DNA from 2 places in the Desulfonatronum sp. SC1 genome. Region 1 is predicted to be linked to the other one. Evidence: predicted binding sites of a transcription regulator. Region 1 holds the regulator's gene; the other holds the start of a gene.

Evidence for each region. The regulator HrcA, encoded in region 1, represses chaperone genes, less so after heat shock. The targets are predictions, from matches to a motif close to TGTTAGCACTCNNNNNNNNNGAGTGCTAACA.
Region 2: groES (co-chaperone GroES) is a predicted target of HrcA. The motif match lies at 7,312-7,342, and genes of this name have one in related genera.

Annotation. Positions count from the first base shown of each region.
Region 1 covers NZ_PZKN01000001.1:193,413-202,431, forward strand. The annotation lists gene C6366_RS00895 (penicillin-binding protein activator) at 1-522, opposite strand, end outside; gene dnaK (molecular chaperone DnaK) at 690-2,621, opposite strand; gene grpE (nucleotide exchange factor GrpE) at 2,706-3,317, opposite strand; gene hrcA (heat-inducible transcriptional repressor HrcA) at 3,349-4,380, opposite strand; gene rfbD (dTDP-4-dehydrorhamnose reductase) at 4,561-5,451, opposite strand; gene rfbB (dTDP-glucose 4,6-dehydratase) at 5,448-6,500, opposite strand; gene C6366_RS00925 (hypothetical protein) at 6,645-6,854, opposite strand; gene C6366_RS00930 (diguanylate cyclase) at 6,857-8,107, opposite strand; gene C6366_RS00935 (Hpt domain-containing protein) at 8,116-8,535, opposite strand; gene C6366_RS00940 (response regulator) at 8,528-8,785, opposite strand; gene C6366_RS20455 (hypothetical protein) at 8,782-8,916, opposite strand.
Region 2 covers NZ_PZKN01000028.1:21,069-30,087, forward strand. The annotation lists gene flgC (flagellar basal body rod protein FlgC) at 1-221, opposite strand, end outside; gene flgB (flagellar basal body rod protein FlgB) at 221-631, opposite strand; gene C6366_RS14185 (lipopolysaccharide assembly protein LapB) at 878-1,441, shown strand; gene C6366_RS14190 (IMP cyclohydrolase) at 1,793-2,404, shown strand; gene hflX (GTPase HflX) at 2,530-4,050, shown strand; gene C6366_RS14200 (GGDEF domain-containing protein) at 4,060-5,079, opposite strand; gene groL (chaperonin GroEL) at 5,277-6,923, opposite strand; gene groES (co-chaperone GroES) at 6,995-7,285, opposite strand; gene amrB (AmmeMemoRadiSam system protein B) at 7,643-8,446, shown strand; gene C6366_RS14220 (ABC-F family ATP-binding cassette domain-containing protein) at 8,520-9,019, shown strand, end outside.

The sequences.
Region 1 (9,019 bases):
CAAGGGGTCGTAGTCCCGGTGCTGGCGATACATTTCCGAGAGTCGGACCCCGGCGGAGGACCGCAGGGACCACGGGGATTCCGGCTGCCGCAGGATTTGAAGCAGATAGTCCTCGGCCTGATCCTCCTTGCCCTGACCCAGCAGGGCCAGGACTCGGTACTCATGCCAGAACCACTCCAGGCGCAGTTTCGGGTCCAGCAGGGCCCAGCGGATCAGGGCGTCCTGGGCGCGGACGTAGTCCTGGGTCTGTAGGGAACTGATGGACAGCCGCTCCCAAGCCAGGTCCAGTTGGCGGTGATCCAGCGGCTCGGACACCAGGACGTCGTAAAGTTGTCGACTGCGCCGGTAATCCCTGGCCTGCCATGCCGCGTCGGCTTGCAGAAGCAGCCCCTGGACGGTTTCTTCCGTGGGTGGCGGGGGAACGGGGGGCAGGCGTTTCTTCTCGACGCAGCCACCGGCGAAAAAGACCGGGATGAGCAGGAGAAGGATCAGGATTTCGCGTAGAGCAAGTTGGTGAACCATGCAACCGCCTTGAAGTGGAGACTCTGGAGCATCGTGGCAATTAATGGACGAGATGAGACAGCGGGCGTCGCGAGCAAAAAAAGCCTGACCCGCGTTAACGCGGGTCAGGCTTGAGGTATAGGGATACGGCAAACAGCCTGTCAAGGCGACGGCATCCCGCGTGGTCTCTACTTGACCTCGGTGTAATCCGCGTCCACGACGTCGTCGTCCTTCTTCGGACCGCCCTGCGGGCCTCCCTGCTGATCGCCTGGTTGCGGTCCAGACTGGGGACCGGCTTGGCCGCCCTGTTCTCCGCCGCTCTTCTGGGCGTAGAGTTGTTCGGCCAGCTTGTGGGATGCCTGGGCCAACTCTTCGGAAGCCCGGCGGACTTCAGCCTCGTCATCGCCTTCCATGAGCTTCTTTAGATTTTCGATCTTAGTTTCGATCTCGCCGCGTAGCACGGAATCCAACTTGTCGCCCAGGTCGTTGATGGATTTTTCCGTGGCGTAGATCAGAGAGTCGGCGTGGTTGCGGGCTTCGATGAGCTGCTGTTTCTTCTTGTCCTCGTCAGCGTGGGTCTCGGCGTCCTTGACCAGGTTCTGGATTTCGTCCTCGGACAGGCCGCTGGAAGCGGTGATCCGGATGGACTGCTCCTTGCCCGTGCCCAGGTCTTTGGCCGAGACATTGACGATGCCGTTGGCGTCGATGTCAAAGGCCACCTCCACCTGGGGCATGCCCCGGGGAGCGGGCGGGATGCCGGTCAGCTCAAAACGGCCCAGGGTTTTGTTGTCCCCGGCCATGGGCCTTTCGCCCTGGAGCACGTGGATGGATACCGAGGGTTGGTTGTCCGCGGCGGTGGTGAAGACCTGGCTCTTGCGGGTCGGGATGGTGGTGTTGCGCTCGATGAGCTTGGTGCAGACCCCTCCCAAGGTTTCGATGCCCAAAGACAGTGGGGTGACGTCCAAAAGCAAGACGTCCTTGACGTCCCCGGCCAGTATCCCGCCCTGAATGGCCGCGCCCATGGCCACGACTTCGTCCGGATTTACGCCCTTGTGCGGTTCGCGGCCGAAGAAGTCCTGGACTTTTTTCTGCACCAGGGGCATGCGGGTCATCCCGCCGACCAGGATTACTTCGTCGATGTCCGAGGTCTTCAAGCCGGCATCGGCCAACGCTTTTTTGCAGGGTTCGATGGTTCGGTCCACCAAGTCTTCCACCAACTTGTCCAGTTTGGCGCGGGAGAGCTTGATCAGCAGGTGCTTGGGGCCGTTTTGGTCTGCGGTGATGAAGGGTAGGTTGATTTCCGTCTCCATGGAGGTGGAGAGTTCTTTTTTTGCCTTTTCCCCGGCTTCCTTGAGCCGCTGCAGGGCCATGCGGTCCTTGGACAGGTCGATGCCGTTGTCCCGCTTGAACTCACTGACGAGGTAATCGATGACTCGGTGGTCGAAGTCTTCGCCGCCCAGGAAGGTGTCGCCGTTGGTGGCCCGGACTTCAACAACGTTGTCGCCGACTTCCAGGATGGAAATGTCGAAGGTTCCGCCGCCCAGGTCGAACACGGCCACCTTTTCGTTCTTTTTCTTGTCAAAGCCGTAGGCCAGTGAGGCCGCGGTGGGCTCGTTGATGATCCGCTTGACCTCCAGTCCGGCGATCCGCCCGGCGTCCTTGGTGGACTGCCGCTGGCTGTCGTTGAAGTACGCCGGCACGGTGATCACGGCCTCGGTCACGGTTTCTCCCAGATAGGCTTCCGCGTCGGACTTCAGCTTCTGCAGGATCATCGCGGAAATTTCCGGGGCGCTGTACTTTTTGCCGTTGATGTCAACGTAGCAATCGCCGTTGCTCCCCTCGACGATCTTGTATGGGCAGCTATCCTTCCAGGATGTGATTTCCTTGGCGTCGAAACGCCGACCCATCAGTCGCTTGATGGCGAATACGGTCTTTTCCGGGTTGGTGACGGCTTGGCGCTTGGCGATCTCACCGACCAGCCGCTCCTTGTCGGTGAAGGCCACGATGGACGGAGTGGTTCGCCCGCCTTCGGGGTTAGTGATGCACTTGGGCTCCTTGCCTTCCATCACATAGACGCAGCTATTCGTCGTCCCCAGATCGATACCGATGATTTTTCCCATGTTTTTGATTCCTCCTGAACATAATGGATATTTTTGATCAAGTTAAGGTTGATTGTCCGCTTGTAAAGGGGCGGGTGAAAATAATTATCCGGCGCATTCCATGCTGACCAGCACCTTGGCCGGACGCAGCAGCCGACCCTTGAGGCGATAGCCTTTTTGAACCACTTGGCAGACCTTGCCGGGCCCAAAGTCCGGATGCGACTGTTGAGCCAAGGCTTCGTGCCAAGCAGGGTCGAAATCCTCCCCGGCCAGCCCCAAGGGCTCCAACTCGTGGCGGGCGAGAATATCCAGAAACAGTTTGCGGGTCATTTCTACACCGCTGAGCAGTTCCTTCCCCGTGCCGGTCTTGCCGCCGTGTTCCAGGGCCAGGTCCAGGTTGTCCAGCACCGGAAGCAGGTCCTCCAGCACGGATTCCGTGGCGAATTTGCAAAAATCGTCTTTTTCTCGCTGTAAGCGTTTTTTCAGGTTTTCGGTGTCCGCGGCCATGCGCAGCTTTTCATCCTGAACCTGGGCCAAGAGGCGGCAGTTGGGACAGACTTTTCCCTCGCAGAGCCGGATCAACTGTTCCTCGTCGATCAGCTCCGATGTTTCGTTTTCCCCAGGCTCGTGCGCGACATCCTCAATATCAATGTTTACGCCCACGGTATGGTCCGTCTTGTTTGCCGCCTCGGCGTAAGGATTATTTTTCTGGGACATGCGTTCCTCCTTGCGAATCTTCCCATCATTATTAAAAGCGATTTCTCAAGAGCTGGCTGATTACCTGGGCCGTGAACTCCACCAGCGGGACGACCTTGGCGTAATCCATGCGGATCGGGCCGATGATGCCCACCACTCCCAGGGGGTCGTCCTGTCCCAGGTAGGGTGATGAAATCAGCGTGAATTCCTGCAAGCCTTCCTGGTTCTCTTCGCGCCCGAAGATGATGGATATGCCGTCGGGTTTGGCCACCTTGTCCAGCAGTTCCAGCAGCCTGGTACGTTCCTCCAGCATGCGCAGCAATTCCTGAAGCTTGGCCGGGTTGGCGAACTCCGGATGGGTGAAGAAGTTGACCGTGCCTTCGACATAGACCTCCCGCTCACTTCCCCCGGTGAACACCTGCTGGGCCAGGACCAGGGCCTGCTGGCTCATGGCCTGGTATTCACGCTGGACCGCGTCCATTTCCTGGAGCAGCTTGGCTCGGACCTGGGCCAGGGTCCGGCCTTGAAACAATTGATTCAGATAATTGCTGTACGTGGTCAGATCGTCCGTGCCCAACTCCGGATCCACGGAGAGGATTTTATTCTGGACGATGCCGCCCTCCACCACCAGAATGGCCATGGCGAGACCGGGTTTGAGCAAGACGAAGTCGATGTGCTTGAAGCCGATGTTCGAAGCCTTGGGTGCCAGGACCATGCTCACCTGGCGGGTGTAGGCTGATAACAGCCGGGAAGCGTTGCGCAGCAGTTCGGTGACGTCCAGACGGGAGTCGCCAATGTGCTCGGTAAGCCGGTTCCGTTGCTCCGGGGAGAGCGGGTGGTACTTCAGCAGCGTGTCCACATAAAAACGAAAGCCTTGCGCCGAGGGAATACGCCCTGCTGAGGTATGCGGTTGCTCCAGGTAACCCTTGTCAGTCAGGTCGGCCATGATGTTGCGGATGCTGGCCGGGCTGAGATTCAAATTGGACTTCTTGGCTATGGTCCGGGATCCCACGGGCGCGGCTGTCTGGATGTAATCCTCGATAAGCGTCGTCAAGACGCCGATTTCACGTGGCTGAAGTTCCATGGTGGTATCCTGTCTAGCACTCGATACGAGAGAGTGCTAGTCCCCATAAATATGCCAAAAGGTTCTGTCAAGGAAGGGGGAGTTGACGCAGGGCAGAGTTGTTCTCGATCCTCGGGCGCTATCCGGACCGGTATCGATTTCGAAGTAGATGGCCCGGTGCGGGCGTTTCGCGACCGAACGTCAGCCCAGGTGGTGGAACACGTACTCCCGTAGCCCGTGCAGCCAGGGCCTGGGCTTGATGCCCGTAAGCGCGGTGAAGGATTCGGTGTTCAGAACGGAATAGGCGGGGCGGCGGGCTTTTTGCGGATAATGGTCCGAGGTGATGGGGTGAACGTCGCATTGCAAACCTATGGCCTGAACAGCGGAAGCGGCCAGCTCGCACCAGGAGGCGCAGCCGCCGTTCACGAGATGAAATATTCCGGTCCCCCCGGCGTTAAGCAGTGCAACGGAATATTCAGCCAGGTCCGGGGTGTAGGTCGGAGAGCCGATCTGGTCATGCACCACGTTCAAGGAAGTGCGCTGGGAGGCCAGGGAGAGAATTTTGGCCACGAAATTGGTCCGTCCCGGTCCGAAAAGCCAAGCCGTGCGGAGGATGCTCAATTTGTCCAGGGCCAGTTCCCGAAGCGCATTCTCCCCGGCCAGCTTGGTCTTGCCGTAGACGCAGAGCGGATTGACGGAATCCTCAGGCCGGTACGGCTCGCAGCCTTGGCCGTCGAAGACGAAATCCGTGCTGTAATGCACCAGGTGGATTCCGCGCTGTTTGGCCAAGCGCCCGAGTTTGGCTGGCAAAAGCTTGTTCACTCGCATGGCCAGATCCGGCTCGACCTCGGCCAGATCCACCTGGGTATAGGCCACGGTGTTGCAGACCGCGTCCGGCTCGTGGCGGTCCAGAAATACGGCGATTTGGTCCGTGTCGAAAAGATCCACGTCATCTCGGCCCACGGGCAGCACGGTCCAGCCCGCATTGGTCAGGGCGGCGCAGAGGGACTGGCCCAAGAGGCCGGTTTTGCCGCCCAGGACCATGACGGTTCGCGGTGTCTGGTGCGCGGCGGTATCGTTTTGGGCGGTCATCGCCGCTCTCCGTACCAGGCGTCCATGAAATCACGGTAGCTGCCGTCCTGGACCCGGCGCAGCCATTCCCGGTTGCCCTCGTACCACTGGATGGTTTCCTGAAGCCCCTGTTCAAAGGTGACGGACGGGGCGAATCCCAGCTCACGGGCGGCCAGGGTGAAGTCCATGGCGTAGCGCCGGTCGTGGCCGGGGCGGTCTTGGACGTAGCGAATCAGGGAGTGGGGCTTGCCCAGCAGGTCCAGAATGGCCGTGACTACCTGGATGTTGGTGCGCTCGGCGTCGCCGCCGAAATTGTAGACTGCTCCGGGACGGCCCTGGTCCATGGCCAGTTCCACGCCGCGGCAATGGTCCAGGACGTGAATCCAGTCCCGGACGTTGGCCCCGTCGCCGTAAACAGGCAGGGGCTTGTCCTCCCAGGCCAGGGTGATCATCAGGGGGATCAGCTTCTCCGGGAACTGGAACGGGCCGTAGTTGTTGGAGCAGCGGGTGATCACCGTGGGCAGGCCGTAGGTTTCGTGATAGGCCCTGACCAGCAGGTCCGCGGAGGCTTTGGACGCGGAGTAGGGGCTGTTGGGTGCCAGGGGCGTTTCCTCGGTGAATTGGCCTTCGAGGCCGAGGGTTCCGTAGACCTCATCCGTGGAAACCTGCAGGAAGAGCTCGATCTCCGCCTTGCGGGAGGCCTCCAGCAGATTGTGCGTGCCCTGGATGTTCGTGGTGATGAAAGGCGAGGAATCGTGGATGGATCGGTCCACATGGGACTCCGCCGCGAAATTGAGCACGGCCTGGATGCGGTGTTCGGTCAACAGGCGGGGAACCAGTTCCGGATCGGCGATGTCTCCGTGGACGAAAACATACCGCGAGTCCGGACCTTGGCCCTGTTCCCGGCTTCGCTCCAGGGACAGCAGGTTCATCCTGTTTCCGGCGTAGGTCAGCTTGTCCAGGTTGACGACGAGCAGATCCTTGCGGCGCTTCAGCAGGGACAGAATAAAGTTGGAGGCGATGAATCCGCATCCTCCGGTGACCAGAATGCGGGTGAGGCGGCGTTGCATGCGTGATCCTCTTGAATATGCGGGCACGAAGATTCTCAATGTGCCCGGATGTATTGTAAAGGGTGAGTTTGGTGATCGATTGGCGAGAGAGAATTGCTTCGCCGGGACAGAGGCGCAATCTTGTAGCCTTGGCCCTGGGGGAGGTCAAATCTCCGATTGGGAGACGGTCAGGCCTGTCAGTGTTTGGAGCACCTCGACCGTCAGTTGCTTGCCCCGGGGCAAAACCTTGTCGATTGCCACGTTCGAAGGCTTTCCCAGTTGAAGGGCCTTTTGATCCAGGCGGTCGCAACGCTCCCCCATTTCGTTCAGGAACGTCTGCCGCATATGCTGGAGCAGAACATTGGTCTTATTCATGGTCAGCCATCCTTGAACATGGAATGGCCGAGTCGAACACGGTCCCGACCGCTGCGTTTGGCGTCGTACAGGGCCTCGTCCGCTGCCACGAGCATGGCCGAGGCGTCGGGAAACGCATCGGCCATGACCGCTCCAGCGCTCAGGGTCACGGTAAAAAATTCGTCCTCCGCGGTAAATCGGATTTTCTTGAAGCGTTCGCGGATGTCGTTCAGCAGCTCCCGAGCCGCCTCGGGTTCGCATCGAGGGAGAACCGCGGCAAACTCCTCGCCGCCGTACCGGCCGATGCCATCGGTCTTGCGTAGCCGCTGTTTCAGGAGATGGGCCAGAGCCTTGATCACCTGATCGCCCACCACGTGGCCGTAGCTGTCGTTGACTTTTTTGAAGTGGTCGATGTCCAGCATGGCCACGCACAGACACGTCCCGTCACGTTGGGCTCGGGCAAACTCCAGAGCTATCTGTTCCTTGATCCGGGAGTGCTTGAGCAGCCCGGTCAGGCTGTCCTTGACCATCAGTTCCGTGATCTGGCGCATCCGTGCAGCCCGGATTGAGACCGCCACGGTCAGATGGCGGTCCGAAATGGGCTTGGTCAGAAAATCGTCACCTCCGCTGCTCAAGGCTGAAAGCTGCCGATCCTTGTTCGTTTCCGCGGAAAGGTAAATGATCGGAATGCTGAGCCACTCTTCGTGCATTCGGATGACCCGTGCCAAATCCATTCCGGTATAGCCGGGCATGGCCACGTCCATGAGGATCAGTTCCGGCTGAAATTCATCCATGACGTCCAGGATGCGTCGCGGATCGCTCATGGTGCGGGCTTCCATCCCGGCCGCTCTCAGGACCAGGGCATAGTGCTTGGCCAATTCCTCGTCATCGTCCACGATCAACAGGCGATGCGGGATGTCCTGTTTGCGGCGAATGGCCTGTTCGACTCGGTCGATGAGCTTGGGGACGTCCACGGGCTTGGTGAAGAAGCCTTCCGCACCGATGCGCGCGGCCTGGACTCGCACTTCAAAGGTGTCCCGGTCGGAGAGAAAAATGATTGGCCGCTCCAGATCCTTAAATTCCGGGGTAAGGACCATGTGCTCGATGGTGTTCAGGCCGTTGGCGTGAAAGGCCACGTCCAGAATCAAAACGTCCGGCTTGCGGTAGCGGATAGCCTGGGCCGCCTCGTTTAGCAGGGTGTAGCGATGGAGCACGTAACCGAAGTGTCCGAATAAACGTATCAGTTCTCGGGCCAAAGGCTCTTCGTCCTCCACCAGGCAGATTACGATTTCGCCGTTGACTCTCGAGGGATGAATTGCATGAACGTCGATACCGCGGGTCGGCGACGTCTCGGGGGATGTTTCGGAATCTGGCCGCGCAGGGCATGCACTTCGTGTTGAAGATCGAGCAGATCTTGCGAAGTCGGCATCGTCGTTCCAGAAGGGTGCATCCATTCCTGGATGCGGATTTCCAGATTTCTGGCCGCCGCGCCCAATTCAGGAAAGCCAAAGGTTCCGGCGGAGCCGGCCATTCTATGCAAGGCGTGCTTCAGGTCTTCCAGAAGCGGTGCCGGTTCGGAACTTGAGGCCAAAGCGTCGGCCAAGTTCTGCAACTCGGGAATGTCGCTGGCTAGGCGCTGGCGATACGTTTCGTGCAAGGCCCGTAATTCGGACAGGATGGCTGCGGACTTATCTTCAGCCATTGCGCATGTGCTCCCAGACCGCGTGAACCTCGTCGGCCAGCTTCATGGGATCAAAGGGCTTGGCGATCACCCCTTGCGCCCCAAGAGCCAGGTATGCGGAAAACTCTTGCGGCTGGACCTTTGCGGTCAAGAAAACCACGGGGGTGTTCGCCAGATCGGGTATTTTTCTGAGTTCGCGCATGGTGGTCGGGCCGTCCATGTCCGGCATCATCACGTCCAGCAGGATCAGGTCCGGAACGAACGCTTTCACGATCGCCAGAGCTTCCGGCCAAAGGAGCAAACCATCAAGGTAAATCCACCGACCATTTCCAAGGCTACCTGAGCCACGGCCTGGGTGTCCGGTTCGTTTTCCTCGTAGAGAATGTTCTGGAGCCTGCTCATGGTGTGTCCGGGAGAGATCAAGAGTCAGAATGACGAAAGTCGTCTATCACTATTTCAACACTGGCCGCAACTATCGTCACACCTACGTAGAATGCCGCTTTAT
Region 2 (9,019 bases), on a different contig from region 1:
TTCACGCCTTTGACTTCCCGCTCCAGTTCGGAACGCATGGCCTTGGTAAAGGGGGAGTCCAGGGGCGTGGCCTGAAAGACGACGCTTTTGCGACGATACGGTCCGCCTTCCGGGGTCCGTGTCGTATTCACGTTGGCCAGATTCATGGAAATGATATTCAGGTGCGTCCGTTCGGCGCTCAGGCCCGACGCTCCGATCTCCAAGGCGGTCATGAAGTCCATTATCTGCCTCCCTCGGTAATGACGGTTTTCAGTCCCTCGAAATTCTTCTGCAGCGTGGTGATAAGGGTGTTGTAGAGCAACGTGTTTTTGGCCATGGTGGTCATTTCCTTGTCCAGGTCCACGGCGTCCTCGCCCTGCACCACCCGTGGTTTGAGGTCCTTGATGAAGTCCGCGGAAAACTTTCGGGCGTCGAACTCCGCCGGTAAATGGTCGGGGCTGGTCCGGGTCATCTTGCCCCGGGCGTCCAATCCCAAAGCCCGTTGAAGATCATCCTCGAACTCCAGGCTCCGGGCCTTGTATCCGGGGGTCTTGATGTTCGCCAGGTTCCCCGCGACGACATTTTGACGTTCCAGACGCATGTCCAGAACCTTTCCCTGAAGATGAATATGAGACCCAAACAGACTTTTCATGATTCGATTCCTCCTGTCATCTCAGGCTGTTCGCGCAATGCACAGCCTGAAAGCAAACGCCATGGACACGATTGGTTGTCATTGGGATTAGCAACTCCCGTTCCAACAGTGCACAATCCAAATCATGCCGGAGCGGCAAGGATTGCAGCAAATGGTTGGCATGAAGGATGCAACGCCTTTGAAACAAGGACGGACGTCGGAAGTTGACGTCGACACGGATCAAAACAACTCAGAGGAGAGACCATCATGACCAGCCATCTCGACTACGAAATCAACAAGGAACTCGGGGAATGCTATCTGTTCATGGGCGAACTGGACAAGGCCGAACAATATTATGAGAAGGCCGCCAACTCCAACGGAACTCATCCGGATCCTTACTTGGGTCTGGCCACTGTAGCGGTGCAGCGCGGGGACCTGGACAATGCTCTCAGCCTGTACCGTCGGGCCTCGGAAATTGAAGCCAGCGACAAGTCCCTGGCCGGCATGGCCCTGGTGGAAATGGAAACCGGCGCAACGGACAGCGCCTTTGCGCACTTCTCTCAGGCCCTGGAACACAACCCGGAAAACCTGGTGGCCCTCTACGGCCTCGTTCAGGCCGGCCATGGACTGGATCGCCTGGACGCGATCATCGCTCCCCTGGAAAACTTTCTGGAACTCAACCCGGACAAGGCCGAAATCCGGTTCACCCTGGCCGGCATCCTGGTCAAGCTGGGCCAGGTGGGCCACGCCCGAGAACAATTGGAACGAGCCCTGGAAAGCGACCCCACATATGATCCGGCCAAGGAACTCCTGATGGAACTGGCCCAGTAGACTGCCCCGCATCCCGTGGTTTCTCCTCCGTCTTGACCGCGGTCGTCCGGGCCGGGAACGGTTCCCGGTCCGGACGACTCGGCCAGAGGTATGGAAGACGTCACTGCTCCAAAAGGTCGGGCATAACCTGAAAGCTCCAGAGTCTAGGTTCCCGCCCGCGCGGGAATGACTTGAAGCGGCATGCTGTTTCAAGCTCGTCATGCCCGCGAAGGCGGGCATCCAGGTCATGCTTGCCACATTTTTTGAGCAAGTACAGGAAGACCGGCTTGAAGACGTCCACATGCAGGAACCAAGAGAGCCGTCTTGCCAAGATTTCGGGCTTGTGGCATGTCCGAAAGCAGGGAGGACGGTATGCAATTATTGCCCATCAGACAGGCTCTGCTCAGCGTCACGGACAAAACCGGCTTGGTGGAGTTCGCGACGTTTTTGCAGCGGGGCGGGGTCCAGCTCATTTCCACAGGAGGCACGCGCAAGACGCTTCTTGACGCCGGACTTCCGGTTCGTGCCGTCAGCGAGGTCACCGGGTTCCCGGAAATCCTCGACGGGCGCGTGAAAACGCTGCACCCGCACATTCACGGACCGTTGCTGGCTGACAAGGACAATCCCGAACACCTCCGAACCCTGACCCAGCGCAGCCTGTTGCCTCTGGACTTGATCTGCGTCAATCTGTACGATTTTGGACAGGCCTTGGAACAGAATCTGAACCTGAGGGACTGCGTCGAGCAGATCGACATCGGCGGCCCGACCATGCTCCGCGCGGCGGCGAAAAATTTCCACAGCGTTCTGGTGGTTCCCAGTCCGGACGACTATCCCAGGGTCATGGCCGAACTGGGTTCCCAGCACTATCACGTTAGCCTGGCTCTGCGCCGCGAAATCTCAGCCAAGGCCTTCCGTCTGACCTCCGCCTATGACGCGATGATCGCGGGCTATCTGGAAAAAGACTTCGGAGAGGTCGCGACATAGCCGCCCAGGTTCACGGCAACACCTCCGGGCTCAAGCCGAGCCAGGTCAAGGCCCTGTCCCGCCTGTACCAAAGGCGCTACCCCGCGCTGGGCGGCTACACCCTGGAACAGGCGCGGGAACTGGCTATGCTCAGCACGGACCTGGGCCGCCAAGTCGGACTGCTCATCGACCGTCAGGGTCGTCCGAAAATTATCATCGTGGGCGACGCCCACGGCATCCTCATCCCCGAACTCCCTCCCGGCCGCCACGGCCCGGGCCGACTGCGCGGTCTGCGCCTGCTGCACACCCACCTGAATCAAGACCCCCTGAACGAGGAAGATCTGATGGACCTGATCTTTCTCCGCCTGGACTCCATCGCCGCTCTGGGCTTGGACCCCACGGGCCTGCCCAGCGTGCTGTCCTGGGCCCACCTTCTGCCCGGCGAGTCGGACCAAGGGCCGTACCGCGTTTCAAAGCTCGTCGCCTGGGACCAAGTCCACGTCAATTTTTTGGAACAAACCGAAGCCATCGAAGAGGAACTGAGCAGAACCATCGCCGCTCAAAATGCCGCGCCGAACGCCGGACGAATTGGGGACCGGGCTCTGTTGGTCAGCGTGGATACGCTTCCCCGGGCCGAGCAGGAACGCAACCTCCAGGAACTGACGGAACTGGCCCGAACGGCCGGGATCACCGTGGTCGGCCTGGTGATCCAGCGAGTAACGCGCCATAATCCCAAGCACATTCTGGGCAAGGGCAAACTGGCCGAACTGGAGGTCCAGGCGCTGCGGACCAATGCCGGACTGCTGTTGTTCGACCAGGATTTAAGCCCCACCCAGATCCGCAACCTGAGCCAGCTCAGCGAACGCAAGGTTCTGGACCGGACCCAGTTGATCCTGGACATCTTCGCCCAGCACGCCAAAACCAGGGCCGGGAAGCTGCAAGTGGAGATGGCCCAGCTCCGCTACGCCATGCCCCGGCTGGTTCGCCAGGACAGGGCCATGAGCCGCTTGGCCGGGGGGATCGGAGGACGAGGACCGGGGGAAACGAAGCTGGAGCTGGATCGGCGCAAAATTCGGCAGCGGATCGCCAAAATCAAGCAGGAATTGGACACACTGCGCCGTCAAAGAGAGGCCACGCGGGTCAGGCGGCAAAAGGTGGGTCTGCCCGTTGTGGCCATGGTCGGCTACACCAACACGGGCAAGTCCAGCCTGCTGAACGTGCTGACGTCCAGCGAGGTGCTGGCTGAAAACAAGCTCTTCGCCACGCTGGATCCAACAAGTCGCCGGGTCCGTTTCCCGGAACACCGGGAAGTGATCCTCACGGACACCGTGGGCTTCATCCGCCGCCTGCCTCCGGAACTCAAGGAAGCCTTCCGGGCCACGTTGGAGGAACTGGACGAAGCGGACCTGTTTCTGCACGTGGCCGACGCGGCCCACCTGGAATTGGAACGCCAGGTCAGAGACGTACGTGCCATTTTGACGGACATGGGGCTGCACGAAATTCCGACCCTGCTGGTGCTGAACAAACTCGACCTTCTCGCCGCTGAGGATCGGCTTGAACTCGGTCGACTTCTTCCGGAAGGCGTCGGGATCTCCGTCGCGTCCGGCGAGGGGCTGGAGCACTTGGTCCAACGGATCATGGCCGCCCTGCCGGCGTCGGTCGCGTAGCTGAGTGAATTATGCCGATCTCGCCGGCGGACACAACTCGACCCTGTTTCTGCCGTTGTTCTTGGCCTGATACAGGGCCTTGTCCGCGGCGTCGATCAGGGTAGAAATGCCCGGCCCCAGACCGCATCCGACATGCAGTTCCGAGACCCCGGCACTGACGGTGATCTTGATCCCGGCCGAAAGAACTTTGCCGTCGACGTCGCGAACCAGAAAATTGTAGTTCTCGATTTTCTTGCGGATGATTTCGGCCATGTCCACAGCATCCTCGCCGGAAACGCCGGGCAGGATCAGGACGAACTCCTCCCCGCCGAACCGGGCCGGGAACAGTTCCTGGTCGCTGAGTTTGGCTTGGTGCTCCACGAACGACTTGAGCAGACCGGCCACCGTGACCAGGGCCTGGTCACCAACAAGATGGCCGTAGTCGTCGTTGAATTTCTTGAAGTGGTCGATGTCCATGAAGATCATGGATAAGGGCTTCCCGGAAGCCACGGCCGTGGTAATCGCCCGGTTCAGAAACGCGTCCAGGGCCCGACGGTTGTTCAGCTGCGTCAGCTCGTCTGTCAGTCCGATGGAGACTATGGTCTCCAGATCCTGCTGCAACAGCTCCTCGATCTTCTGAAACCCGCTTTGGATCTCCAGCACCATCTCGTCTAGGGGCTGCTCTCGCTGGATCGTCTCCAGGGTCATCACGCCCAAGTCCTGAACGTCGCTTTTCCTGTGCATCAGCATATCCTGAAATTGCTTGATCAGGAGCGCGGTATCCTGCAAGGTCTCGGTCAGTTTTTCCCGCCACTGGTCATTGATGATCCCCTCGTTGTCCCGGAGCAGCTTGCGGAAGGCTTCCTCGGAAAAATCCTTCTTGCGTAGCACCTCCATGACCAATTCCTGCGTCCGCTCCCGTTGATCCGGAGTCAGGAATTCGTAGTCCCTGATGCTGCGCATGTACATGATCAAGCCGCGCCATTTGGACTCCCGGGGGACTCCCAGCTGCTCCATGGTTTCGCAGAGATCTTCGAAACATTCTTTCATCCGGCCACCTTCCGTCCATACGATTCCAAGGGTGTTCCCAAAGACCGGCTACCTAGTTTGCTTGGCTTTACCGATCACATCCGGCAGTGGTCGTATCGCAAAGCAGGCGCATCACGCAAGAAGCACCTGGCGCACCAACGACAAAAGGCCGGACAGTGTCCGGCCTTTTGCGGTGTATCAGCTTGTACGGGCAGGGCCTAGTACATTCCGCCCATGCCACCCATTCCACCCATCCCGCCGCCGGGCATGGGCATATCCTTCTTGGGCTCGGGCTTCTCGGCCACGGCGCATTCGGTGGTCAGCAGCAGACCGGCCACGGAAGCGGCGTTCTGCAGTGCGATGCGGGTCACCTTCTTGGGATCGATGACGCCGGCGGCGATCAGGTCTTCGTATACGCCGGTGGCGGCGTTGAAGCCGAAGCCGTCCTTGCCGTCCTTGACCTTCTCCACCACGATGGAGCCTTCGAAGCCGGCATTGGCGGAGATCATCCGCAACGGCTCCTCGATGGCCCGACGGACCAGGGTCACCCCGGCTGCTTCGTCGTCATCCACGGTCTTGATGGAACCCAGGCTCTTCACGGCACGGACCAGGGCCACGCCGCCGCCGGGCACGATGCCTTCCTCAACCGCGGCACGGGTGGCGTTCAGGGCGTCCTCGACCCGAGCCTTCTTTTCCTTCATCTCGGTTTCGGTGGAAGCACCCACGTTGATCACGGCCACGCCGCCGACGATCTTGGCCAGCCGCTCTTGCAACTTCTCGCGGTCGTAATCGGAAGTGGTCTCTTCGATTTCGCTGCGGATCTGCCGAACCCGTGCCTTGATCTGCTCAGGGTCACCGGCGCCGTCGATGATCGTGGTGTTTTCCTTGTTGATCACGATGCGCTTGGCCTTGCCCAGGTCGTTCAGGGAGATGTTCTCCAGCTTGATGCCCAGGTCTTCGGAAACCATCTGCCCGCCGGTCAGGATGGCGATGTCCTGAAGCATGGCCTTGCGGCGTTCGCCGAAGCCGGGGGCTTTGACGGCGGAAACCTGCAGGGTGCCGCGCAGCTTGTTCACCACCAGGGTGGCCAGGGCTTCGCCTTCCACATCCTCGGAGATGATCAAGAGCGGCTTGGACATCTTGGCCACCTGCTCCAACACGGGCAGCATGTCCTTCATGCTGGAGACCTTCTTCTCGCAGATCAGGATCAGCGGCTCATCCAGTTCGCAGAGCATTTTTTCCGGATCGGTAACGAAATAAGGAGAGAGGTAGCCGCGGTCGAACTGCATCCCTTCCACCACTTCCAGAGTGGTCTCCAGGCCCTTGGCTTCCTCCACGGTGATCACGCCTTCCTTGCCGACCTTGTTCATGGCCTCGGCGATGATGTTGCCGATGGTCGGGTCGTTGTTGGCGGAAATGGTTCCGACCTGGGCGATTTCCTTCTGGTCGCGGGTGGGCTTGGTCTGGTTGGCCAAGTCAGCCACCACGGCCTCCACGGCCTTATCGATGCCGCGCTTGATGGCCATGGGGTTGCGTCCCGCGGCCACCAGCTTCACGCCGTCGGTGAAGATGGCCTGGGCCAGAATGGTGGCGGTGGTGGTGCCGTCGCCGGCCACGTCGCTGGTCTTGCTGGCCACTTCCTTGACCATCTGGGCGCCCATGTTCTCGAACCTGTCGGACAGTTCGATTTCCTTGGCCACGGTCACGCCGTCCTTGGTGATCACCGGGGAACCGAAGGACTTTTCGATGACCACGTTGCGGCCCTTGGGGCCCAGGGTCACCTTTACGGCATTGGCCAGGGTGTCTATGCCTTTTTTCAGTCGTTCACGCGCCTTGGCGTCAAAAAGTAGTTCTTTAGCAGGCATGGTTGTTCTCCTTGCGTCGTAAAAATCGTTGATGTCGTTGATGTTCTCGGTCGATTCGCGATGCGAAAGGCCTAGTCTTCAATGATGGCCAGGATGTCGTCCTCGCGCATCACCAGGAACTCTTCGCCGTCGACCTTCATCTCGGTGCCGGCGTACTTGTTGAAGAGCACCTTGTTTCCGGCGGCCACGGCCATTTCGGCGCGCTTGCCGTCGTCGCCCACTTTGCCGGGGCCCACGGCGATAATTTCACCCTTCATCGGCTTTTCCTTGGCCGAATCAGGAATGATAATCCCGCCCTTGGTCACTTCCTCGCCCTCGAGCCGCTTCACCAGAACACGATCATTCAATGGCTTCAGTTTCATTTTTTTCTCCTCCGAATTGGTTTAATTGTTAGCACTCGAAGACGGTGAGTGCTAACAAGGCGACTTATTCACGAGACTCCCAAGAAAAGCAAGCCCTGTTTGAAGCCAAAAATGGAGAAATTTTCATATAAGTAGCAATTTGATCTCAATAAGCAAATCATAAAAATCATATCGCCATAATTCGCATCTGAACTATGAATTACGCCATTATGAAAAAGATGTGGCAATATTTGCCGCGGACGCGTCTGGGCAGAGAAGGAGTTCTAGCGTATGGTTCGGCTCTTTCTGGCCGACTGTCTCAGTGGTTTTCCCAACCGCTCTGAACCCGCCATCTCAAATCTTGATCGGAGGACCGTCATGGATCGCAATCCCGTCGTGGCCGGTCGGTTTTATCCCGGCACGAAACAAGCCTGGGAGGCTGAAGTCCGAAGCCATCTTCCTCTTGCATCCTCGCCGAGCAAGGCCCTTCTGGCCATGTTGCCTCACGCCGGATATGCGTACTCCGGGGCCGTGGCCGGCAAGACCCTGTCAGAAGTGATTCCGACGGAAACCGTGCTCCTGCTGGGCCCGAACCATACCGGACTCGGACGCCCCCTGGCCCTGTGGCCCGACGGTCGCTGGTTGTTGCCCGGCGCGCACCTGGACGTGGACGGAAGGCTGGCCGGACACATCCTGGAGGCCGCCCCGGCGATTCAAGCCGACCACCAGGCCCATCTTCAGGAACACTCCCTGGAGGTCCTGCTGCCCTTTCTCTGGGCCGTCCAACCCCAATCGAAGATCGTCCCTCTGGCCGTGGTCGAGCCGCGTTTGGAAGTGCTGCTGGACACGGCCCAGAAACTGGCCGAGGTGCTCGCAAAGTGGCCCAAACCAGTACTGATTCTCGTCAGCTCGGACATGAGCCATTTCGTTTCCGCCCAGCGAGCCAAAGAACTGGACGGCTTGGCCCTGCAATCCGCCCTGGAGCGCGACCCGGAGAAGCTCTACGCCACGGTGCGCGATCAGCGGATATCCATGTGCGGGATGCTGCCCATGACTTTGGGGCTGGCCACGGCCAACGCACTTGGAGCGACCCAAGCCCGCCTGATCGCCTACTCCACCTCCGGCGACGTGACCGGGGATTTTTCCCAAGTGGTCGGCTATGCAGGGGTGGTGGTGGAGTAAGTCAGTGGTGCGGCTGCCGGGCTGATCCGGGCTTGCCCTCTCTTCCAGTCCGATCGTTTGTGGTGTACACGCCATGCCCATGGCTGTGCCGATTCTCGTCTCCTTCACCGGCCTGACCAAGGCCTTCACCGCTCACCCGCTGTTCACCGGCATTTCCCTCGGCCTGTTCGAAGGCGAACGCACGGGGTTGATCGGCCCCAACGGCTCCGGAAAATCCACCCTACTCAAAATCGTCGCTGGGCTGGAAGAGCCGGACCAGGGAGAGGTGCATCGGCGCAAGGACGTGCGCGTGGTCTATCTCGCCCAGGAAGAGCGCTTCACCCCGGGTAGCACGGTGGAGCAGGTTCTACTGGATGCCCTGGCCGAAAAATCGCCTGGTGAATGGTCTGGTGAATCGTCCAGAGGGTCCGTCGAGAGACAACCTGAATGTCTCCCCGAAAGCCATTCGACCCCGGAAACCTTTCAGCGCGTCTGGGAGATCTCCAGCCGTTTGCATCTGCCTGACGGTCCCACCCCGGTGGAAACCCTGTCAGGCGGCTGGCGCAAACGCCTGGCCCTGGCCCGGGCCCTGAT